3 regions of the Inediibacterium massiliense genome follow, and region 3 is predicted to be linked to each of the others. Evidence: riboswitches for the same ligand, from Rfam matches in the RefSeq annotation. Region 3 holds a riboswitch; each other region holds the start of a gene.

Evidence for each region. A riboswitch is a leader RNA that binds a small molecule or an ion and turns the genes downstream of it on or off. The one in region 3 is predicted to bind thiamine pyrophosphate.
Region 1: another riboswitch for thiamine pyrophosphate. It lies ahead of thiT (energy-coupled thiamine transporter ThiT); the one in region 3 lies ahead of thiS (sulfur carrier protein ThiS).
Region 2: another riboswitch for thiamine pyrophosphate. It lies ahead of thiD (bifunctional hydroxymethylpyrimidine kinase/phosphomethylpyrimidine kinase); the one in region 3 lies ahead of thiS (sulfur carrier protein ThiS).

The regions. Positions count from the first base shown of each region.
Region 1 is NZ_LN876586.1:934,988-943,155, reverse strand. It holds gene BN2409_RS08270 (4-hydroxyphenylacetate 3-hydroxylase family protein) at 1-62, opposite strand, end outside; gene BN2409_RS08265 (sigma 54-interacting transcriptional regulator) at 337-2,418, opposite strand; tRNA gene BN2409_RS08260 (tRNA-Cys) at 2,505-2,579, opposite strand; tRNA gene BN2409_RS08255 (tRNA-Gly) at 2,583-2,657, opposite strand; tRNA gene BN2409_RS08250 (tRNA-Phe) at 2,663-2,738, opposite strand; tRNA gene BN2409_RS08245 (tRNA-Val) at 2,743-2,818, opposite strand; gene hslO (Hsp33 family molecular chaperone HslO) at 2,901-3,779, opposite strand; gene BN2409_RS08235 (cold-shock protein) at 3,868-4,068, opposite strand; gene BN2409_RS08230 (class I SAM-dependent DNA methyltransferase) at 4,183-4,923, opposite strand; gene BN2409_RS08225 (alpha/beta-type small acid-soluble spore protein) at 4,996-5,205, opposite strand; gene thiT (energy-coupled thiamine transporter ThiT) at 5,264-5,791, opposite strand; TPP riboswitch at 5,857-5,962, opposite strand; gene BN2409_RS08215 (DegV family protein) at 5,996-6,838, opposite strand; gene BN2409_RS08210 (type II CAAX endopeptidase family protein) at 6,859-7,800, opposite strand; gene BN2409_RS08205 (M20 metallopeptidase family protein) at 7,819-8,168, opposite strand, start outside.
Region 2 is NZ_LN876587.1:203,053-211,220, reverse strand. It holds gene thiM (hydroxyethylthiazole kinase) at 1-522, opposite strand, end outside; gene thiD (bifunctional hydroxymethylpyrimidine kinase/phosphomethylpyrimidine kinase) at 574-1,377, opposite strand; TPP riboswitch at 1,522-1,621, opposite strand; TPP riboswitch at 1,691-1,790, opposite strand; gene BN2409_RS09550 (superoxide dismutase) at 1,981-2,598, opposite strand; gene BN2409_RS09545 (redoxin domain-containing protein) at 2,830-3,291, shown strand; gene BN2409_RS09540 (protein adenylyltransferase SelO) at 3,396-4,931, opposite strand; gene BN2409_RS09535 (ArsR/SmtB family transcription factor) at 5,165-5,521, shown strand; gene BN2409_RS09530 (helix-turn-helix domain-containing protein) at 5,614-6,195, opposite strand; gene mgtE (magnesium transporter) at 6,280-7,629, opposite strand; gene BN2409_RS09520 (TIGR03943 family putative permease subunit) at 7,815-8,168, opposite strand, start outside.
Region 3 is NZ_LN876586.1:144,051-152,218, reverse strand. It holds gene thiC (phosphomethylpyrimidine synthase ThiC) at 1-1,292, opposite strand, end outside; partial or broken gene BN2409_RS17785 (ThiS-like ubiquitin domain-containing protein) at 1,306-1,641, opposite strand; gene thiS (sulfur carrier protein ThiS) at 1,675-1,866, opposite strand; TPP riboswitch at 1,936-2,042, opposite strand; TPP riboswitch at 2,084-2,182, opposite strand; gene rbsB (ribose ABC transporter substrate-binding protein RbsB) at 2,231-3,136, opposite strand; gene rbsC (ribose ABC transporter permease) at 3,238-4,170, opposite strand; gene rbsA (ribose ABC transporter ATP-binding protein RbsA) at 4,178-5,674, opposite strand; gene rbsD (D-ribose pyranase) at 5,687-6,106, opposite strand; gene rbsK (ribokinase) at 6,109-7,023, opposite strand; gene BN2409_RS04530 (LacI family DNA-binding transcriptional regulator) at 7,036-8,043, opposite strand.

The DNA.
Region 1 (8,168 bases), 790 kb from region 3:
TATACCTTAATGTCTAATTTTCTTAAACTCTCTAAATATTGTTCTTTTGTCATTAATGCCATGAAAAATCATCTCCTTCTTTAATATGTATCTGTACTACACTAAAGCAATTCTCATGCCATATGCATTCCTTTTTTTGCAAATTGCATCTAAGCTTGTATTTTACATTATTTTTCCTATTTTCTTTACATTCATTAATTTCTCAAATACAAAAATCGTTGCAATTGCACAACGATTTTTTAAAAGATTATTTATTGAACCTATTCAATTTTCAATATTATATAAAATAATATGTGTAAAATTCTTTTGTTGCAATATTGCATATTCGTTGCCATTTTACAGCATTTTTTCATACTTTTGTCTTTTTCGCACAAAAGTGGAAGCATCAATTCCTAGGGCCTTTGCTGCACCTCTTACATTTTGATATTTTTCAAAAGCTTTCTCTAATAATTCTTTTTCTACAATAGATATTGCTTCTTTTAATGGAACAATTTCTTCTATTAATCTCGAAGAAGTATTTTTCATACAAATGGTTTTTGGTAAGTCTTCACAAGTAATCTCGTGATCATTACTCATGATAAATACTCTTTCTACGATATTTTTTAATTCTCTTACATTTCCAGGCCAATCATATTCATATAATACTTCTAAAGCATCCTTACTCATTCTTTTATTCCATCCATATTTTTCATTTAATTCAGAAAGAAAATGACGTACCAAAGGAAGTATATCTCCTCTTCTTTCTCTTAAGGAAGGAATACAAATAGGCACTACATTTAATCGATAATAAAGGTCTTCTCTAAATTGATTTTCTTTTACCATTTTTTCTAAATTCCGATTGGTAGCAGCCAAAATACGCACATCCACTTTAATGGATTCAATTCCACCAACTCTTTTGATTTCATTTTCCTGCAAAACCCTAAGAAGCTTTACTTGCATATCTAATGGAAGCTCACCTATTTCATCTAAAAATAAAGTTCCTCCATTGGCTACTTCAAATAATCCCATTTTTCCTTGCCTATTGGCTCCTGTAAAAGCTCCCTTTTCATATCCAAAAAGCTCTGATTCAATAAGAGTGTTAGGAATTGCTCCACAATTTACTTTAATAAATTGTTTTCTTCTTCTATTACTATTTTTATGTATAAACTTTGCAATTTCCTCTTTCCCAACCCCTGTTTCTCCTAAAATAAGTATTGTAGTATCTACTTTTGCTACTCTTTTTGCAATCCTAGCTATTTCAAGCATTTTTTCATCTTCTGCTATAATATGCAAAGTATTTAAAAGTTGCATACGCATTTCTTCGATCTCTGAGTAATATTTTTTTGCCAATTCTTTATTTCTTTCTAACTGTTCTTTTAAAAGAGAAAGTTCTGTAATATCTCTCACGTTGGTAACTACTAATGTAATTTGATTTTTTTCATCAAAAATAGGTGTACTTGTTACTAATGCATTTTTTCCCGTTTTAAATTTTTGATGAATCGTAGTAGTTTTACCAGTATGTAAAACCTTTAAGGTAGCAGATTCGGAAATATATCCTTTTTTTTCTAAATTGAGCATATTATTACCTAGCATTTCTTCTCTTTTCACACCTGTGATTCTTTCATAGGATTTATTAATTTTAAGGGTATTGGCATCTCCATCTGTAATATATATTCCATCATAAGAAGATTCAATCACTGCATCTAATTTTTTAGAAATATTTTGAACTGTATTTAATTCATTGATAATGCTTTCAAATTCTGAACTATCTTTAAATACAATCAAACCTCCAAAAACTTGACCATCTCTTAGCAAAGGAATTCTATCGCATATAAGGGTCTTTTCTTTAAATTTTATTTTTTGATTGTATTCACTTTTTTGAGTCTCAATCACATGATAAAGCTTTAACTCTGGTAGTATTTTTTCTGCATGCAATCCAATAATTTTCTCATTATTTAAATTCAATATACGAATAGCGGATACATTGCATCTCTTAATCATACCTTGATCATCAATGATTACGATACCATTATTGGTAAAATCCAAAACTGCTTTTAATTCACTAGATTCTTCTATTTGTTTTTCTAACAATGCCTTTATAATATCTGTCCGAGTTAAAATCCCTACCAAACTTCCTTTTTCATCCACAACAGGTAGTCTTCCTACTTTTATTTCCCAAGCTTCTCCTACACTGGCATCTTGACTAATGGTAATTACTTTTTTCGTAGCTAAAGTTCCAACCTTTGTATTTGAATGAATGTTTTTTAAAAAAGATTTCATCAAATTGGTTTTTGTAATAATTCCTATTAAGTTTCTTTCTTCATCTACAATAGGAGCTCCATCAATACGATTTTTCACAAAAATTTTTACAGCTTCATGCAAAGTATCTTCTACTGTTAGGACAATGGGATTCTTAGTCATTACTTGTTGAACTCTCAAGCCATTCCCCCCCTTAATGATTCGCATTTTTATTATAACATATAACAAAACAAAAAATCCTAGTATATACTAGGATTTTTCAATATTGGAGGCGGCACCCAGATTTGAACTGGGGAATAAAGGTTTTGCAGACCTCTGCCTTACCACTTGGCTATGCCGCCATATGGAGCGGAAGACGAGATTCGAACTCGCGACCCTCGCCTTGGCAAGGCGATGCTCTACCACTGAGCCACTTCCGCACATTTGGTGCCCAGAGGCGGAATCGAACCACCGACACGGGGATTTTCAGTCCCCTGCTCTACCGACTGAGCTATCTGGGCAAAATGGTGGGCGCAATAGGGCTCGAACCTATGACCCCCTGCTTGTAAGGCAGGTGCTCTCCCAGCTGAGCTATGCGCCCTCAATAACTTACAAAAGATATTATACACATAAACATCTATTTTGTCAATAGCATTTCATAGCACAGTAGTAAAGTACTTCAACTACTGTGCTTCTTCATAAAGCTTTTGTAAATGTTCTTTGTTAAAATGATATTTTCTATTACAAAAATGACATGTAAGTTCTGCCTGCCCATCTTCTTCAATAATTTGTTTTAAATCTTTTTCTCCAATACTAATCAAAGCTCTTTCAAGCTTTTCTTCTGAACAATCACAGTTTAAAAATACTTCTTGTTTATCAAGAATTTCTAAGTCAAAACCTTCTAAAATTCTCTTTAGCATTTCTTCTCCATCTTGAGTCTCTTCCATTAATTTTGTCACAGATGGAAGTTCATTGATTCTCTTTTCAAGCTTTAGAATGACATCATCTGACGCATCAGGAAGTACTTGTATAATAAACCCTCCTGCTTCTTTTACAGAATAATCTCTATCTACTAATACTCCTAATCCTACTGCAGAAGGCTGCTGCTCTGAATATGCAAAATAAGCTGTAAAATCCTCTGCGATTTCTCCAGATACTAAATCTGATTGTCCTATATATGGATCTTTTAAGCCCAAGTCTTTAATTACAATCATTTTTCCTTTTCCAACAGCTCTTCCTACATCTAGTTTTTTGTCCTCTCTTAATGGAAGCTCTACATTAGGATTTGAAACATATCCTTTTACATTTCCTTTTGAATCAGAAACTGCTAAGATTTGTTTTAAAGGTCCATCCCCTTTAATTTGTATAGATAATTTATTTTTATCTCCTTTTAGCATAAGCCCCATCATTACTGTTCCTGTAAGAGTTCTTCCTAAAGCAGCCGTAGCAACAGGAGTTGTATGATGAATCTTTCTTGCTTCTTCTACTAAATTTGTTGTAATCCCTAAAAAAACTCTTATACTTTTATTGGCAGCTACTCCTCGAAGTATATAATTTTTCATTATCTCCATCCTTTTCATCTATAGTAATAAAAGCCCTGATTTATCCAATCAGGGCTATTGAGGGCTACACGTTTTCTGAAGCTTTTTATTATCCTCTTACAACGTTTGTAGCTTGAGGTCCTTTTTCTCCTTGAATTACTTCAAATTCAACAGCTTGACCTTCTTCTAAAGTTTTGTAACCTTCCATGTTGATTGCAGAGAAATGTACGAAAACATCTTCTCCATTTTCTCTTGAAATAAATCCATAACCTTTTTCTCCATTAAACCATTTTACTGTACCTTTTTCCATTCAAACAATCCTCCTAACCAATATCATACGTAGCAAATCATTGCTACACCTAGAGTTTATCACAGGTCATTTTCAGTGTCAATGCAAATTAGCTATAAGTTTATAGTGTCAAATTTATTTTTGGCAAACAAAATAAACTCTTTCACTTGTTTTTTTAGGAGATAAAAAAGTAAAAGCATCAAAAGATTCAATTTTTTTAAATCCTACTTGTTTTAATATATTTATGATTTCTTTTTCTTTATATGCCCTTTGTATATGATCTTCTTCATACTTTTTATAAAAGTCACCCTCTTTTATAAAAAGAGTCAAATCTAAATTACATATACTATTTTTCTCATCAAAATAGTTTTCCCATATATAAGAAACTTCTTCTAAATTTTCTGCATAAGTATGATTTCCTAATACTTGTGATAATTTATAATAACTACTAATATCAAAAATAAAGCATCCATTTTCCTTTAAATGATCATATACTCCTTGAAATACTTTGAGTAAATCTTCCTCACCAATGATATAGTTTACACCATCACAAATACATAAAATAGTATCCAAATGAGTAGGCAATAAAAGATCTGTTATATCTTGATTGAGATAAACTACATCTAAATCCATATCTTGAGCCTTTTGAGATGCTACATAAAGCATATCTTCTGCTATATCTACTCCAATCATATTATATCCTCTTTTTGCAAGTCTATTCGTAATATTCCCTGTCCCACAAGCTAATTCTGCTATATTTTGAGGATTTATATCATACCTTTTAAAAATATCTTCAATATACACGATCCACTCATCATAGTCTACATCTTCCATCAATTGATCATATACATAAGCAAAAGCACTATAGCTTTTCATTCCATCTCTCCCCTATCTTATATTTTCACTTGTTTATTATAATATATTTCCAAACAAAAAGAGATAGATTTTCTATCCCTCTGTATTTTTCTTATTCAATTGTTTTTTTCTTACCGTAATAAGTCCTCCAATTCTTCCTGTTTCCTTCGCAGTAAGTCCTCCCCATCCTAAGTTTTCTACCTTTTCTAATAATCCAAGCTCTTGAGCAATTTCATATTTCCATTTGTCTTCGATGGTTTCTATTTTATTCTTTTTATTTTTTACACTGTTTTTCTTAGACATTCATACCCCTCCCCTATATTTTTTATTATGGCCAAGGGGTACCCTTTTTATACTTATTTTACTGTTTTGTTAAATGATATTTTAAAGATTTATATAAAATACTAATGATAAAAATGGATATGATCAATTCTGGTACCAAATAGCTTGCATTGTACTTCATAGAATAAGCCCATGGATTTTCACCTGCTGGCGCATACGCTTTAAAAACAATTGCTCCAGATATAACATGAGAAATAAATCTTCCTATAGTAGCTATGCATATACTAATATTCACTCTTTTCAAATCTTTGTTCAAAAGTCCTGCAAGTCCTAAAACGCCAAAAGCAGTTATATAATCAAAAACTATAGATAAAATATGTAGTGACCATGATTTTCCTAATAAAAATTGTAAAATACCATATACAACTCCTGCTAAAATCCCAGGCCCGCATCCCCATCTTATGGAATATATAAAGATAGGTACCATACTTCCTGCTGTAATAGATCCTCCATAAGGCCCTTCAAATATCTTAATATAGCTTAAAATTTGTGCTAATGCAATCATAATCCCTGCTTCTACAATCATTTTTGTAGTAAATTTTTTCATTTTCATCACCCCCTTCAAAAATATTCATTACAAAATATAAAACTGCATTCTGAAAAGAATGCAGCTCATTTTCTTACTTATGTTCCTACGCTGGCATTATCCAGATCAGGTTATGGGTCGAAACAAATAAGTTTCCTCTCAGCCATTTTTTTAGCTCCCCGTTTATATTATCTTTTATAATTATAATGTATAAAATATAGTGGGTCAAATTTCAAAAGTAACTACTCCAATGAGTCCTGGTCCTGTATGGACTCCTAAAACTGGACTAATCTGAGAAAATAATATTTCATTAATATTTCCTATCTCCTTTATCCTCTCTAAAAGTTTCTTAGCTTCTTCCTCAGCATCTCCATGCATAATAGCAATATCTATTCTTTTATTTTTTATCTTTTCTTTTACAATAGAATAAATATCCTCTATTGATTTTTTTCGTCCTCTTACTTTTTTATAGGTATAATATTTTCCTTCCTCATCTATAGAAATAATAGGTTTGATTCCTAAAATTTCTCCTACTGTTCCTTCTACTAAACCAATTCTGCCACCTTTACGCAAATATTCTAAAGTTTTTAATACATAAAAAAGATCTGATTTATGAAGTATTTTTTTCGTTTTTTCTATAATTTGTTCAAAATTAGAATTTTTATAAGCTTCCTTAGCTGCTTCTAAAACTAAAAATCCAAGTCCCATAGATAAAGTTTTAGAATCCATTAATTCTATGGTCAATTTTTTAAATTCATTCGCTACATTTTTAACCATATTGTATGTACCACTTAAACCACTTGAAATAAATATACCTAGCACATGAGTATACTCTTCATCTTGTAATTTCTGAAACAAGTTTTTCGCATCCTCTGGAGAAGGCAAAGAAGTCTTTGGAGTCTCTATTTCTAAACTTTCATAAACTTCTTGTGGAGAAATTTCTACTCGATCTCTAAATTCTTTTTTTGAATAAATCACACGAAGAGGAAGTACCTCAATATTATATTTTTCAATCCACTCTTGTGGTAAGTCACAAGAAGAATCGGTAATTATGGCTATCTTTTCCATATACACTCTCCTAACTATAGTTAAAGCATCATATGCTTAATTTGTAAATAACCCATATATATAAATATAATAACTGTTAACCCAATAGGTGTAAATACAATTTTAGACATTGTATTGGTTTTTTCTTTATTTTCAATAAAATAACATTCTTTTTTATTCTTTTTCATATCTTTTATGATTTTTTTATATAATGAATATCCTAAGGTAGCTGTAAAAACAGATACGATTCCAAAAAAGACAGTAATAATCAGAATTTGAAAAGTTTCTAAATGTGCTGCACTCTCAACCATTGGTTGTGATCTTTGACTATACTTATGAATCATATATCCTAACGTTACAGCTAATCCATTATTCGTCATATGTCCAATGATTCCTGCAAATAAAGAATTGGTTTGATGCACCAAGTATCCAAATATAATTCCTAATATAATAGGTCCTAAAAAATTTTGAAGATTAAAATGAAACACCCCAAACAATAGAGCAGATATCCATATAGCCTTTTTTTCTCCTATTGTTTCATATGTTTTTAGTAATAATCCCCTAAAAAAAACTTCTTCACAAATTCCAGCAGATATAGAAATAATAAATAAAAGCACAAAGTATTCAGAAAAATTAGTAGCAGTTGGAATAGATTGCGGTCTTATATTTACAAAAATACTTAAAAACATCATAAAAACCAAATTGAAAAAAAGAGCTACAGGATACATGCAAATGGTTATAAAAAAAATCATGATTCCATGTTTTAAAGATAAAGAATTTAATCTTAATACTCTTTTGAAAGAATCTTTTTTTATTTTTATGTATAAAAGCGGTGGTAATAAAACAAGCACATATTCCGTAATCAATAACCCTATTTTTAAATTTTCATGTTGAACATAATAGCCTACAGTTAAAAGAAAAATAGCTGTAATCAAATACAATATATTGACTCCTAAAACTTCTACTTTTCCGCTATTTTCCAAATACTTCACTCCTTATTTTTATATTTTTTGCTCTTCTATAAATATTAATAAATTTTTATAGATTTGAATGCCTGTTAAAAGTATTTCTTCATTAAAAGAGAATTTACAATGATGAAGAGGATATATATGTCCTTGATCTTTATTATTAACTCCTAAAAAGAAAAAAAGTCCTTGTACTTTCTTTTGATAATAAGAAAAATCTTCTGCAATCATTTGAGGACTTACCAATTTCATATTTTCATCTCCAACAGCTTTTTGAAGAGCTTTAACCATTTCTTTATCATTTACTACAGCTGGATACATATCTCTAAATATTAATTCTATAGAACAATCATACATTTTCTCTATTCCTTTGCTGATTTCCTTCA
Region 2 (8,168 bases), on a different contig from region 3:
TACCTCTCCAGTAATCCCTACTACACAAGAGAGCTTGTCAGCTACCATTTTTGCAATATCTGTTGCATCATTTTTTTGATCCTCCTTAGCTGCATCCACACCTTTTGTAGAAACACTTAACCCTGCTACAAAAGATACCTCTGATAAATTTCCACGAAGTACATCAATTTTAACTTGTGAAAGAATTTCTCTTGTAGCTTTGTTTCTAAGTGAGGAAGCTCCAGCTCCAACAGGATCTACAACTACAGGTATCTGTAGTGTGTTTGCTTTTTTTCCTGCTGTAATCATAGATTCTATGGTTCTTTGATTTAATGTTCCGATATTTATAACCAGTGCTGAAGAAATAGATACTATTTCCTCTACCTCTGATAGATCATCTGCCATAATAGGCGATGCTCCCATTGCTAAAACAGCATTTGCACAATCATTTACTGTTACATAATTGGTAATATTATGTATAAGCGGAGTTTTTGTTCTTACATCATCTATCAAGTCCATACACTCTTTTGTTAAATAATTCATGATTATTTCATCCCTTTCTTTTATTTAAAATCAAATCCGAAAAACTACTATTTACTTTGTTTGTAAACCATTTTTATACAAATCATAAAAATGATGTGTAGGTCCATGACCTTTTCCTATAGCAAGAGAATGTTTGATTGCTGTTGTAATATATTTTTTTGCCTGCTGAACCGCTTGTGACATTGACATACCAAGAGCAAGATTAGAAGCAATGGCTGAAGAAAAAGTACACCCTGTCCCATGTGTGTTTTTTGTATCAATACGTTCTGTTTCAAAATGATAAAAATCTTTTCCATCATATAAAACATCTAGTGCATCTCCAATGGCATGACCACCTTTTACCAAAACATTCTTACAACCCATATCATAAATAAGCTTTGCCGCTGTTTCCATATCCTTTGTATTACTTATCTTAATATTTGATATTTTTTCAGCTTCTGGAATGTTTGGAGTCAGTAAATCTGCCATAGGAAGTACAACTTCTATCAATGTTTCTATAGCATTAGGATTCATTAAAGGGCAACCATTTTTTGCATACATCACAGGATCAATTACAACATTGCGTGGCTTGTACTCCTGAAGCTTTTCTACTACAGCCTTCATACAAAGAGGCGTAGACAACATACCAATTTTTATAGCATCTACCTCAATATCCTCAAATACCGCATCCATTTGCTTTTTTATCATATCAGGAGTAACATCCTGTATGTCAATTACACGGCTTGTATTCTCCGCTACCACTGAAACAATTACACTCATACCAAATACCCCATGGGCTGAAAAAGTCTTTAAATCTGCTTGTATTCCTGCCCCTCCACTACAATCTGATCCTGCAATCGTCAGTACCTTTTTCATAAAACTACCTCCTTTTTTAAACTCTTTTGAAATGCATAACAAAAATTATAAGATTATTTACAAATCTATAATTTCCTATGTATTATAAAAAAATAAGGTGCTTTTCCTTTACAGGAAAGCACCCTTTAATCCAATACAAAATAATCTTGTAAATGATTCGCTTCCCTACGTAAGTATTAACCAACAGGTTCAAAGGGTCAGGTTTTAACCTTCTCAACTACAACTAGTTCCCCCGCAAATAATAATATTTAATTTTATGGGTTAAAAAAATAGAGTACAATCCTCTGTGGAAAGCACTCTAATCATATACAAGTATCCTAAATGATTTGCTTCCCTACGTAAGTGTTAACTAACAGGTTCAAAGGGTTAGGTTTTAACCTTCTCAACTACAACTAGTTCCCCCGCAAACATATAAGAATTATATCAGATAAAATATAATTTGTAAATTTTCACAAATCAAATAAATGTGTAAATTTTTTAATACTTACATCTATTCTTTCCTAAAAATAAATACTTTCCTCTTTTTACACAGAGGAAAGTATTTACATATGTTCTTTACGATAAAGTTATTTTGATAATCTATCTGTTTGAATCATCTCATGCTTATTTTGCATAATCCTCATATATATTTTCAATTTTTGACCAGTCTATCAAATTCCATATATTTTTAACATAATCCGCTCTAACATTTTTATATTTCAAATAATAAGCATGCTCCCAAACATCTATAGTTAATAATGGCTTTTTCTTTATGCTCAATGGTGAATTTTGATTGCTAGTTGTAATGATTTCTAACTCTTTATTTTCATCTAGAACAAGCCATCCCCAACCTGAACCAAAATGAGCTATAGATACATTATTGATCTTTTCTTTCATTGCTTCAAAACTACCAAATTTATTATTTATAGCTTCTAAAAGCTTTCCTTCTGGTGCTTTTTTAGGTTTAGGTGATAAAATCGAAAAATAAAAATTATGATTTGCTACCCCTCCACCTTGATTGATTACACCTTGTCTTATCTTCTCAGGAATACTGTCGATATTTGATAATAAATCCTCTAGTGTTTTACCTGATGTAATTTCATCATAGCCTTTTAGTAAGGCATTTAAATTATTCACATATGTTTGTAGATGCTTTGCATAATGAGTTTCTACAGTTAATGCATCTATATATGGTTCTAGTTCATTATATCCATAATTTAATTGTACTTTATCAAATTTCATAATCCCACTCTCCATTCTAATCATTTTTCATTGAGATCTTAACTCTTTTATATCTATACCCACAATGATTATGTTTTAACATTATTATTTATTCTTTTTTTGACTTATAAAAATTTAAAATCTGTATGGGCTATATATCTTCATCTTGCAATACTCCTTTCTTCATAAAAATTTTTATTTAGGGTATTCTATATAAATAAAATCAGAATACAAAATGAAAGGAAGATTAGAATGAACCCAATTCAAATTGGTACAGATGCACCCGAATTTAGTGTGAAAGATAATAAAAAACAAAATATCATCTTATCTGCTTATAAAGGGAAAAAAGTACTTCTTTCCTGGCACCCTCTTGCTTGGACTCCTGTATGTACAGATCAAATGAGGGCATTGGAAACTAATTTTCAAAAGTTTCAGAATCTAAACACTATCCCCCTCGGATTTAGTGTAGATCCTCAACCTTGTAAAGAAGTATGGGCAACAGCTCTTTTGATTAAAAATGTAAGCCTCCCATCTGATTTTTGGCCCCATGGCAAAATAGCCCGTGACTATGGAATATTCAATGAAACTAAAGGCGTATCGGAACGTGCGAATATCATTATCGATGAAAATGGTAAAATAAAATGGGTCAAAGTTTATCCATCCGAACAGTTACCTGATATTAATGAAGTTTTTCAGATTTTATCCAACAGCTAATGAATCTCTTCAAATCATCCATATCTTTATAGAAAAAGGGCTCATAAAAATGCCCTTTTCCCTATAATAGTTATTTTGAATTTTGTTAGCTCATTACGCTTATATTAAGTACCACAAAAGGTTTTATAACAACGTGTAGATGGTGGAGGTAGTGTAGCGTATTCGGCCTGTTCTTTAGAATGTTCATATGGATTCGACAAAACATCAAGAAACTTCTCCATCACACTATAGTCTCCTTGTCTTACGGCAGCTTCTAATGCTTCTTCTACTCTATGGTTTCGAGGAATAATTGCTGGATTGGAGTTTCTCATTAATTGTTGAGAAGAGGTTTTGGATTCTTTTTGTCTACTCAATCTATCCTTCCATAGCTGATGCCACTGATCAAATTCCTTTGTATCAAATAATTTCATATCCTCTAACTTATCAAAAGTTAAGGCTAGAAAAGTATTTGTATAGTCTGCACTATACTTATGCATTATACTAAGGAGGCTTTCAATTAAAGATTCATCCTGGGATTCTTCATTAAATATTCCTAATTTTGCTCTCATTCCTGCAAGCCAATGATCATGATATAGCTTAGTAAAATCTGAAATGACATCTTGAGCTAATTGAACAGCTTTCTCCTGATTTACATGTAATAAAGGCAATAAAGTTTCAGCAAACCTAGCTAGATTCCACGCTGCAATAGGAGGTTGATTCTCATAAGCATAACGTCCATGAAGATCAATAGAGCTAAATACTGTCTCTGGATCATAAGTATCCATAAAGGCACAAGGTCCATAATCGATAGTTTCTCCACTAATAGCCATATTGTCCGTATTCATGACCCCGTGAATAAATCCAACCAACTGCCATTTTGCAATCAGCATAGCTTGACGCTTGATAACTTCCTGAAGTAAAAAAAGATAGGGATTTTCATCATTATTAATATTTGGAAAATGTCTTTTTAATGTATAATCAGCCAAAGCTTTAAGATCATCTATGGTTCCCCATTTTGAAGCATATTGAAAAGTGCCTATACGTATGTGACTCGCTGCTACTCGTGTTAAAATAGCACCAGGTTGTTCCGTGTCTCTGATTATAGACTCACCTGTTGTTACAACTGCTAAACTACGGGTAGTAGGAATACCAAGAGCATACATCGCTTCGCTAATAATGTATTCTCGTAGCATGGGCCCTAGTGATGCTTTTCCATCACCGCCGCGAGAATATGGAGTTTTTCCTGATCCTTTAAGCTGAATATCCATTCTCTTGCCTGATGGAGTCATTTGTTCCCCAAGCAATACAGCTCGGCCGTCCCCTAACATGGTAAAATGTCCAAATTGATGTCCTGCATAAGCTTGAGCAATGGGCAAAGCACCTTCTGGAATTTGGTTTCCAGCAAATACAGCTACTCCATTATCGCTTTTTAATGATTCAACATTTAACCCTAAAGATGTTGCCAAAGAATCATTGAAAATAATCAATTTCGGTGAACATACAGGACTTGGATTGAGAATGGTAAAAAATATGTTTGGCAATCGAGCATAACTATGATCTAAATTCCATCCTGCTTTCATAATTATTTTTTTTTCTATCATCATATCTCCTTTTTTTATTTTTTTATCTTGGTTTTTTCTTTTACAAAAAATAAATATCATAAATATTTTATGATATTTTTAGTATCTACTTTATATCATTTATTATACCCTTTCAAATTGTTTCTAAGAGGTTTATATGAAAATGTTTTTTCATAAAACGACCCCCTCGTTTTTGAATATTCATTAAATATCTATTCAATCATAACATCTTTTTTCCTGGTTACATTTGACAATTGAAATAATTCTCAATTATAATGAATAGGGTAGTAATTATTATATAAAGGAGGCTAAATATGCGGCATCAAACTACGGATTGTGAAATTATTCATGCAGATGTTTTTGATAAAGTAAAGAAAGAGATGCCACAAAAAGCTTTGGCAGATAAACTTTCCGCTTTCTTTAAAATTATGGGAGATGGCACTAGAGTTCGTATCCTTTGGGCACTAGATAAAAACGAAATGTGTGTATGTGATCTCGCCGTATTACTAAATATGACAAAATCTGCTATTTCTCATCAATTAAAACTTTTAAGGGATACCAAACTTGTTCGTTTTCGAAAAGAAGGTAAAAATGTTTTTTATTCATTAGATGATGAACATATTCAAGATATTTTTGAAAAAGCAGTAGAACATGTTACCGAAGAAAAATAATCTTTTCCAACCTACACAAGAATACGAAAAAGCAGACCCTATTATTGAATATAACATGTCTGCCTATTTTGTATTTCTTTTTTATTTCAATATCATTTCCTCATCCATAGTCCATGTTGACTGCAATAAGCATACAGCTTACCTCTATGCATTTTAGGAATACGTACTTCCGCATTTTGTTCTGGGTATAATTTCACAAGTAACACTCTATCATAACCAACATAAGCAATAAATGAAATATAATGAGTTTTACTCATTTCATGCTCAATAGTAATATAATAATCATCTTCTATTTCCGTAAAAGTTATATCATGATCTTTATCTTGTATCTTCGCAACTAAAGAATTTAACTTTCTACCACAACAAGAAACTTCAGCTTCACCTGTACTGTTTATTACATTTCCACAGCTTGGACATACATAAAATTTAATTTTTTTCATATTTCCTCCATTTGCATCGTTAGGATCTAAATCTCCCAATAAAATTTTTTCAATATTTACACCTAATATATTAGAAAGCTCACCCAGCAAAGACACATCTGGACAACCTAGCCCTCTCTCCCATTTTGATATAGTCTTATCACTAATGTTCATAGCAATCGCAATGTCTTTTTGTGTCATATTTTTTTCCTTGCGCAAGCTCAAAATTAACTTTCCAATCTTATTACAATCCATCCCACTCACCTCCATATATTAAGAGTAACTTCTAGCACACTATTTTTCAATAAACGCTCCGTAGAGTTCTATCTTTTGTAAAACCTAAGTATGTATCAGAAAAGGTAAAAACATCTTTGCAAGACCTAAAAATAAAAAGAATCCAAAAACATCTGTTGCTGTTGTTAAAAAAATAGCTGATGCTAAGGCAGGATCTATCCCAAACACCTTTAATAATAAAGGAATCAAAAATCCAAAAAATCCTGCGATTACTAGATTTCCAATCATGGCAGCAAAGATGATCAAACCCAAATAAAGATTTTCATATTTCATATAAAGTATCATGCCTGTTATAGCCCCAGTAGCTGCACCATTTATAACACCTAAAGCTACTTCTTTAAATACCAACCTCCAATTTTTTTTAAGACTTACTTCTCCAAGGGTAATACTTCTTATCATTACTGATAATGTTTGTGTTCCTGCATTTCCTCCCATTCCTGCCACAATAGGCATAGCAGCTGCCAAAGCAACTACTTGTGCGATAACATCTTCAAATAATCCTACAGTAAAAGAAGCAAAAAAAGCAGTTACAAGGTTTATAAATAACCAGGGCAATCTCTTCTTAATAGATGTGATTAATGTAGTATCTACTCTTTCTTCTTTACTGACACCTCCAAGTCTTAACACATCCTCTGTTTGTTCCTCCACAATCACATCAATAATATCATCTACTGTTATAATCCCTAAAAGAGAATTTTTATGATTAATAACTGGAATAGCCTTTAAATCATATTTTGAAACAAGTAAAGCTACTTTTTCTTGATCCACTTCAGGATAAACAAATATTATATTATCATTCATTATTTCAATTAATTTTTTATCTTCAGGTTCTACTAATATATCTCTCAAATCTGCCATTCCAATTAGCTCTGTATTTTGATTTAATACAAATATAATTTCAATCACTTCCGTTTTGGGCCCAATTTCTTTAATCTTTTTTAAAGATTCTCCTATAGATAAATCTCCCTTTAAGGCAATATACTCTGTTGTCATGATTCCGCCAGCGCTTTCTTCATCATAACCTAACAGTTCTTCTAATTGTTTGATGTCTCCTTCCTTCATCATTTTTAATAAATCTTTTCTCATATAGATAGGAAGCTTCCCCAAAATATCAGCAATATCGTCTTTAGACATATAAAAAAACAATTTGACTATAGCCTCAAAATCAAATAATTTAATCATTCTAACTTGTAATTTTTCACTAGCTTGCTCTAAAATTTCTGCCATTCTTTGATTATCTACAAGCTTATAAAATTTTAATAAACTTGTATCACTTAACTTCTCTAAAATGATAGCCATATCTACAGGATATCTGTCATTCATTATCTCATATATTTTTTCTTTATCATTTTCTAGCAAGCTATAGATCAATTCTTTTTGTACTTCGTCAAACATACCTTTACGCCTCTCTCTTATTCAAATCTTTTCACATAGTCCCTAAGATTCTACTCATAAATAGTTTTTACTAACATACAAAAAATATAAGATCCTTAAAAAAGAGAAATTATAATAAAAACACAGTAACATTTCTATCAAAGGCTACTGTGCTTTCATTATTTTTGAATATAAAAATATAAAATTTAATATGGATAAACATACTCTTCTTTCGGTTTATCTGCTTCTTCGATGCTAATTACTTCTATAAACGGTATATTATTTTCTTGAAATTTCTCTTTGCATATAGTTCCCTTTACTTTAACCCACGAATCAACCTCTAACTCTTTAGCTTTTTCATATCTACATAAAAATCCTACAGGAACCATATCCGCTGCACAGCAAACCATCATCAAACGTGCAGGCACAAACTCATTATCAGCAAATTCTTTATTATCTTTAAATACAAATCCTACAATCTCTATCTTGTTTCCTTCATATTTATCAATATTTTCATATATTTCATTTAAATATTGATAATAATTACTACTATCTATCAC
Region 3 (8,168 bases):
ATATTAATATTTTTTCCTTCCATCACTTTATTCATATTTCTCATAGAACACATTTTTCCACACATGGTACAACTATCTTCATGAGCAGGCATAGATTCTTTTCTATATTTTCTGGCTTTTTCTTCATCGATAGCAAGTGAAAACATACTTTCCCAATCTAGCTTTTGTCTTGCTGTACTCATAGCATGGTCCCAATCTCTTGCACCTTTTATATTCTTTCCTAAATCTCCAGCATGAGCTGCAATCTTTGTTGCAATAATTCCTTCCTTCATATCCTCTAAGGTTGGTAGTCTTAAATGTTCTGCTGGTGTAACATAGCATAAAAAGTCTACTCCACAGCTTGCAGCTAAAGCTCCTCCAATGGCACTTGTAATATGATCATATCCAGGCGCTATATCTGTAACAATAGGCCCTAGTACATAAAAGGGAGCCCCATGGCAAAGCTTCTTTTCTAATAATACATTAGCCTGAATTTCGTTAATTGCCATATGTCCTGGTCCTTCAATCATTACTTGAACATTTTTTTCCCATGCTCTTAAGGTAAGTTCTCCTAAGACCATTAATTCATGTATTTGACTTGCATCCGTAGAGTCATTAATACTTCCTGGTCGACATGCATCTCCTAAACTTAATGCTACATCATATTCCCCACAAATATCTAATAGCTCATCATAATATTCATAAAATGGATTTTCTTGATTATTTAGCTCCATCCATGCATAAAGCAATGATCCACCTCTAGATACAATGTTCGTAAGTCTTTTATTTCTTTTGAAAGTTTCTGCGGTATTTTTATTCAGCCCTGCATGAATGGTTACAAAATCTACTCCATCCTTTGCATGTTTTCTTACTACATCTAAAAATTCTTTTGCAGTAATATCTTTTAATTCCTTATCATAAAAGCCTACCGCATCATATATAGGGACAGTCCCTATCATAGCACTTGATCTTTTAATTAATTTTCTTCTAAATTCTTCTGTTTTACCATAAGAACTCAAATCCATAATAGCCTCTGCTTTCATATCTAAAGCTACCTTTACTTTTTCAAGTTCTTTTTCTATATCACAACAATCTTTAGAAATACCTAAATTTACATTGATCTTCGTTTTAAGTCCCTCTCCTACTCCTTCAGGATCTAATGATTTGTGATTTTTATTGGCAGGAATAATTACTTTTCCCTCTGCAATAAGTTTTCTTAAAATATCTACTTCTATATTCTCCTTTTTTGATACAATTTCCATTTCTTTAGTAATAATCCCTCGTTTAGCAGCATCCATTTGAGTTGTATACATACTTTCATCTCCTTTATATAATCATCCAGTCTTTTAATATAGGCTGATATCCTTTTTCTAATATGGCTTTTTTCATTTCTTCTACACTTCTTGTATCTGATATGTCAAACTGTCCATCTCCCTTATCTTCTGCACTATGTCCCCCCACCTCTGTAGTAACTCCTGCAGAAACTTTTGTAACTCCAAGAGGAATTAGGTTTTCTCTAAGTTCTGCTCTCCTTATAAGAATAATGTGGTCTCCTTCTTTTGATTTTTGATCTTCCTTGATTGGAAATCCATTTCGTATCATAATATCTGCATCGTTTTTATAAAAATTTTTCACATGAAATACAGTTGCATCACTCTTTACTTCTAGCTTTTTTCATTCACAAATATGTTCATATCAACCTTCTCCTACAAAACTTACAATTTCTATCTTGTCTTCTTCATTAAGAATATGTTCTTTATACTCTTCCTTTACAATAATTTTTTCATTGACTTCTATGACTATTTTGTCTTTTTCTAAATTTAAATGTTTCAAAAATTCTTCTATATGCATTTGTGGAATATTCATCATCTTTCCATTTACAATCATCTTTTCCCCTCCCTTCATTGAAATTTTATAAATTATACAAAAAAGTGGGAATTCTCAGAGAACTCCCACTTTGCATGCAGAAAGATTCCCTACGTTGGCATTATCCAAATCAGGTTATACGGGTCAGAGATCACATCTCTTTCTCAGCCCATTTATGAGCTCCCCAGTTTATTCATTTTATGGCTTTACTTACAAAAAAAGCTTACCCGAAGGTAAGCTTGATCTCTCGTTGCTTCCCTACGTCAGTATGACCTGCATCAGGTAATAAGGGTCAGGAAAAATCCTTCTCAGCCAAAAGGCCCCCCTAGCAAAACTATCTTGTTGCTTTCATTGTATTCTTATTTTTGTTTTTTGTAAAGTCTTATTATTCTGTTATTAATTTTAAATCAACAGGAATAAAGTCATCTACTTTTTCCCCTTTGATTATTTTATCTGCTGTTTCTATTCCTAAAGATCCTATTTTATCTGGTTGCTGTGCAACAGTTGCAGCAAGTTTTCCTTCTTTTACAGATGTAACTGCATCCTCTGTAGCATCAAAACCAACAACCATAATGTCTCTTTTGGTTCCTTCGATAGCTTTTAATGCACCTAAAGCCATTTCATCATTATGAGCAAAAACAGCATTGATTTCTGGTTGTGCTTGTAAGATATTTTCCATCACTGTCAAACCTTCTGTTCTATTAAAGTTTGCAGTTTGTTTTGCTACTACTGTTAATTCTTTTCCTTTGATCGCTTCATTAAATCCTGCTCCTCTATCTACTGTAGCAGAAGCTCCTGGAATTCCCTCTAACTCTACTAATTTTCCTTTTTCTCCAAGTTTTTCTACAATGTATTCTCCTGCCATTTTTCCACCTGCTACATTATCAGAAGCAATATGAGATACTACCTCTCCGCTTTTTGCTCCTCTATCTAGAGTAAGTACTGGAATATTTGCATCATTTGAAATCTTAATGGCATTTCCTACTGTATCAGAGTTTGTTGGATTGATCATAATAGCTGAAACGCCTCTTGTTACCATATCTTCCATATTAGAAAGTTCCTTCTCTGACTTATCTTGCGAATCTAATACAATTAACTCATACCCTAATTCTTTGGCTTTTGCCTCAGCACCCTCTTTTAATGTTACAAAAAATGGATTGTTTAAAGTGGAAATAATCAATCCTATTTTTTTAGCTTCTTCTTTCTGAGGCTCTGCTTGCTTCCCTGTACAACCTGCTAATAATCCCATAGCCAAAATGGCTACCATGAAAATAGATACTACCTTTTTCATTTTTAATTCCCCCATTCCTTTATAATTTATATATATGGATTTTAAAAAACAAACCCATCATGACAATGTTATTTTATCCCTTTTCAAGAAAAATAAACTATTTATTTTTCTTTTCGATCAGATAATACTGCAATTAATATAACTGCTCCCTTTGCAATCATTTGATAATACGAAGAAACATTGAGTAAATTTAAAGCGTTGTTTAAAATCCCTATAATTAAAGCTCCTATGATGGTTCCTAATACACTTCCTGCTCCTCCTGCAAGACTTGTTCCTCCTAATACAACAGCTGCAATGGCATCTAATTCGTATCCAATCCCTGCATTAGGATCTGCTGAAGAAATTCTTGATGTAGTAATAATTCCTGCTAAAGCTGCTAAAAATCCACTGATGGCATATACAGAAAGTTTAATATTAGACACTCTAAGTCCTGAAAGCTTGGATGCTTCTTCATTTCCACCTAAAGCATAAATATATCTTCCTATTCTTGTTTGAGTTAAAATATAATAGGATAAGATAAACACTAAAACCATTAAATAAACTGGAATAGGAATTTTTAAGAAATATCCTCCTCCAATATTTGAAAACAACTCAGAGGTCTGATCTCCTGCTAATGTAATAGGCTTTCCATCAGAAAAAACTAAAGTTGCTCCTCTTAAAACAGTCATTGTAACTAAAGTTGCAATAAAGGGCTGAACTTTTCCCTTACTAATAATCATTCCACTAAAACATCCTGCTAACACACCAATCACTAAAGCGATGGCTACAGATAAAAACACATGGACTCCTGATGAAATAAGATATGCAGATACAGCACCAGAAAAAGCTAAAATAGAACCTACAGATAAGTCTATTCCTCCTGTTAAAATAACAAAAGTCATACCTGCTGCAATAATAGAATTAATTGAAGTTTGTCTTAATACATTGAGTATATTGGGTAATGTCAAAAATCTAGGACTCAGTAAAGAAACAATGAGGGAAAAAACAATGAGTCCTATAATAGATTTAAATTTCATGAGTAATTTTTTATTCATACTTTGTTTAAGCCTCCTTTATACCTACAGCACATTTCATAATTTTTTCTTGGGAAGCATCTTCTATAGAAAATTCTCCACTAATTGTTCCTTGATACATAACTAAAATACGATCACTCATGCCTAATACCTCTGGCATCTCTGAAGAAATCATAATAATGCTCATACCCTCTTTTTTAAATTCATTAATTAAATCATATATTTCTTTTTTTGCTCCTACGTCCACTCCTCTAGTAGGTTCATCTAATATTAAAATTTTAGGTTTTGTCATCAGTCCTTTTGCAATAGAAACTTTTTGCTGATTTCCTCCACTTAAATTTTTAATTCTTTGATTTTCACTAGGAGTTTTTATATTCATGTGATCAATATATTTTTTTACAGCTTCTTTTTCTTTTTTAGGACTAATTTTTAATAAAAACTCCTCAAATTTTTTCAAAGAACATATAGTCATATTTTCTTTTACAGAAAGTCCTAAAATTAATCCATCTCCTTTTCGATCCTCTGATACATAAGCAATTCCTTTTTGTAAAGCTTGTTGAGGGGATTTTATTTCTACTTTTTTTCCTTCTATATAGATTTCTCCTGAACTTTTTTGAATCGCTCCATATAAAGTCTTTGCAAGCTCTGTTCTTCCAGAGCCCATAAGTCCTGAAATTCCAAGAATTTCTCCTTTTCTTAATGTAAAATCAATACCTTTTATATATTCATTAGACAGATTCTTTACTTCTAAGGACATTTCTCCTTTTTGTGCAGGAATTCTAGGAAATTGCTCTGTAAGCTTTCTGCCTACCATCATTTCTATTAATTGATTTTCTTCTAAATTTTTCACTTCATCTTCCCCAATAAACTTTCCATCTCTTAAAACCGTCACATCATCACACATCCTAAAAATTTCCTCAAGTCTATGAGATATATAAACAATTCCTTTTTCATCTTTTTTTAATTCATCAATTACTTCAAATAAACTTTCTGTTTCTTTTTTTGTTAGAGCATCTGTCGGTTCATCCATAATAATAATTTTTGTATTTAAAGAAATAGCCTTTGCAATTTCAACCATTTGCTGCTGACCAACACTTAGCTGAGAAACCTTTTGTCTAGGATCTTTATCTACTTTGAGTTTTTTTAACAATTTTTCACTATCTTGATAAAGCTTTTTCCAGTCTATTTTTTTAAATGAGTTTACAGGTTCTCTTCCTAAAAATATATTCTCTCCAATAGTTAAATGAGGAATTAAATTCAATTCCTGATGAATAATACTGATTCCAAGATCTTGGGCATCTTTTGGGCCTTTTAAATGAATTTCTTCTCCATTATAAATAAGTTGACCTTGATCTTTTGTGTACACACCACTTAATATTTTCATAAGAGTAGATTTTCCTGCCCCATTTTCTCCAAGTAGAGCCATTACTCTTCCTTGATGAATTTTAAGATCTACACCATCTAAAGCTTTTACCCCTGGGAATTCTTTTATAATCCCCTTCATTTCAAATATAGGTTTATTCATTCCCATCTCTCCTTAAAATACAACACCTGATTTTAAGATTACATTTGCATATGGAGTATGTTCTCCTGTTCTCACAATTCCTTTTGATTCTTTTGTCATATCCTTAAAAGTCTCATGATCTACTTTTGTAATTTTTATTTTTGTATTTTCATTTTCTTCTACTTCGTAAATTTTTCTCATAAATTTTTCATAAAGAATAGGACTTGCTGTCTCCATTTCCTTTGCAACAATTACTTCCTCCACTTTTAATTCCTCTAAAATCGTATCTAGAGTATCCATAAAGCTAGGTATTCCTTTTCTAAGTGCTAGATCTATTCTTTTTACTTCATTAGGAATAGGCAGTCCACTATCAGCAATAGTTAGTTTGTCTGTATGTCCCATTTGAGAAATCATATAAGAAATTTCACTATGAATTAAAGTTGTCTTTTTCATTTTTATGCCTCCTTGAGTGCTTCTATTTCTTCTTTATAAGGAAGAGAGCTTTGTGCTCCTTTTTTTGTTACAGTTAAAGCTCCTACCTTTGATCCGTATCCTATTGCTTCTTCTATAGTCTTTCCTTCTGATAAGGAAACACATACTCCTCCTATGAAACTATCTCCTGCTGCTGTAGTATCTACTGCTTTTACTTTATGGGCTTTAAATTTTTTAAATCCTTTTTCATCTATATACATAGACCCTTTTTCTCCTAATGTAACAATCAAAGATTCTACTCCCTTTTCTATCAAGCTCTTTGAAGCTTTAATTACATCTTCTTCGTTATTTATTTCTATTCCGCTTAATATTTCAAGCTCTGTTTCATTAGGAATTAAAAGATCTACATTTTCAATAATACTTTTATCTAGTTTTTGTGCAGGTGCAGGATTTAAGATTGTATATACCCCTAAGTCTTTAGCACGCTTTAATGAATGCTTAACTGTATCTATTGGAACTTCTAATTGAAGAACTAAAAAATCTGACTCTTTGATAATTTGTATATTTCTATCTATATCTTCTTTTTTTAATTTAAAATTTGCTCCTGGAACAACAATAATTGAATTATGCGCTTCCTTACTTACAGTAATAAGTGCCACTCCTGAAGGAGTATTTTCTTCTATTTGTACACCCTCTACAGAAATTTCATCTTTTTGAAGTCCTTTTAAAAGAGTTTTTCCAAAGCCGTCATCTCCAAGTTTTCCAATCATATTCACCTGACCACCTAATCTAGCCATAGCTACAGCTTGATTGGCGCCCTTTCCTCCAGGAATTTCTTCAAAAGATTTTCCTATAATAGTCTCCCCTGTCTTGGGCATATGATCTACGTTTGCTACTAAATCCATATTCATGCTTCCGATCACTGTAATTTTTCCCACAATATTGCCTCCTTATTTCTTCACAGTAGAATTTCGAATGATCAATTGAGTCTCTAATAAAATATTTTGCGGATTATTTATATGTCCTTGTAAAGTATTTATAAGCATTTGCACGGCTTTATATCCCATTTCATAAATAGGTTGTTTAATGGTTGTCAAAGAAGGATCAATCAGGCTACTCATATAAATATCATCAAACCCTACCACGCCTACTTCATATGGGACTTTTATACCTTCTTCTTGCAAAGCCTTTATAGCTTCTATAGCAATCAAATCATTTCCACAAAACAAACCATCAAATTTTCTTTTTTCTCCTAAAAGTTTTTTGATAATTTCATATCCCCATCCTCTTTGATAGGTTCCTTCTATGATATTCTCTCCTTTATATGGTATAGAATATTCTTTTAAGGCTTTTTTATATCCCTCTAACCTTTCAACAGACGTATAAGATGTATAAGGTCCTGATAAGAAAAGGATTTCTTCGTATCCACATGTAATCAAATGCTTAACTCCTTCATAAGCTCCATTTCTATTATCTACTGTTATTTTTCCTTTTATATGCTTTAAATCAAGATCTCTATCGACTAAAATAATAGGGATTTTATTGTTTTTAAAACGACGAAATTCTCCTGTTCTTTTAGATGAAGCAGTAAAAATAATGCCATCTACCATTTTTTCAATAAGCATACTTACACATTTTTCTTCCTTCTCTTCATCATCATCTGTATTACATAAAATCACATTATACCCTGATTCATTTGCTTGATCCTCTACCCCTCTGGCAAGTTCGGGAAAAAATGGATTTCGTATATCAGGAATAATCAGTCCAATGGTATTTGTTTTCTTTGTCACAAGACTTCTTGCCGCTGTATTTGGAATATAGTTATATTCATTCATAATGTTTAGTATTTTTTTTCTTGTAGGATCACTAATATGTTCATCTTTATTATTAATTACTTTTGAAACGGTTGCTGTTGATACTTGTGCTAACCTTGCAATATCTTTAATTGTAATTTTCATATTTATCCTCCCTTATCGAGGTAAACGTTTAAGTAAAACGTTTACCTTAATTGTAGCATTTTTCTTATCTCTTTTCAATCATTTATAGGGTATTACAATCATTCCTGTAAAATAGGATTAGATTG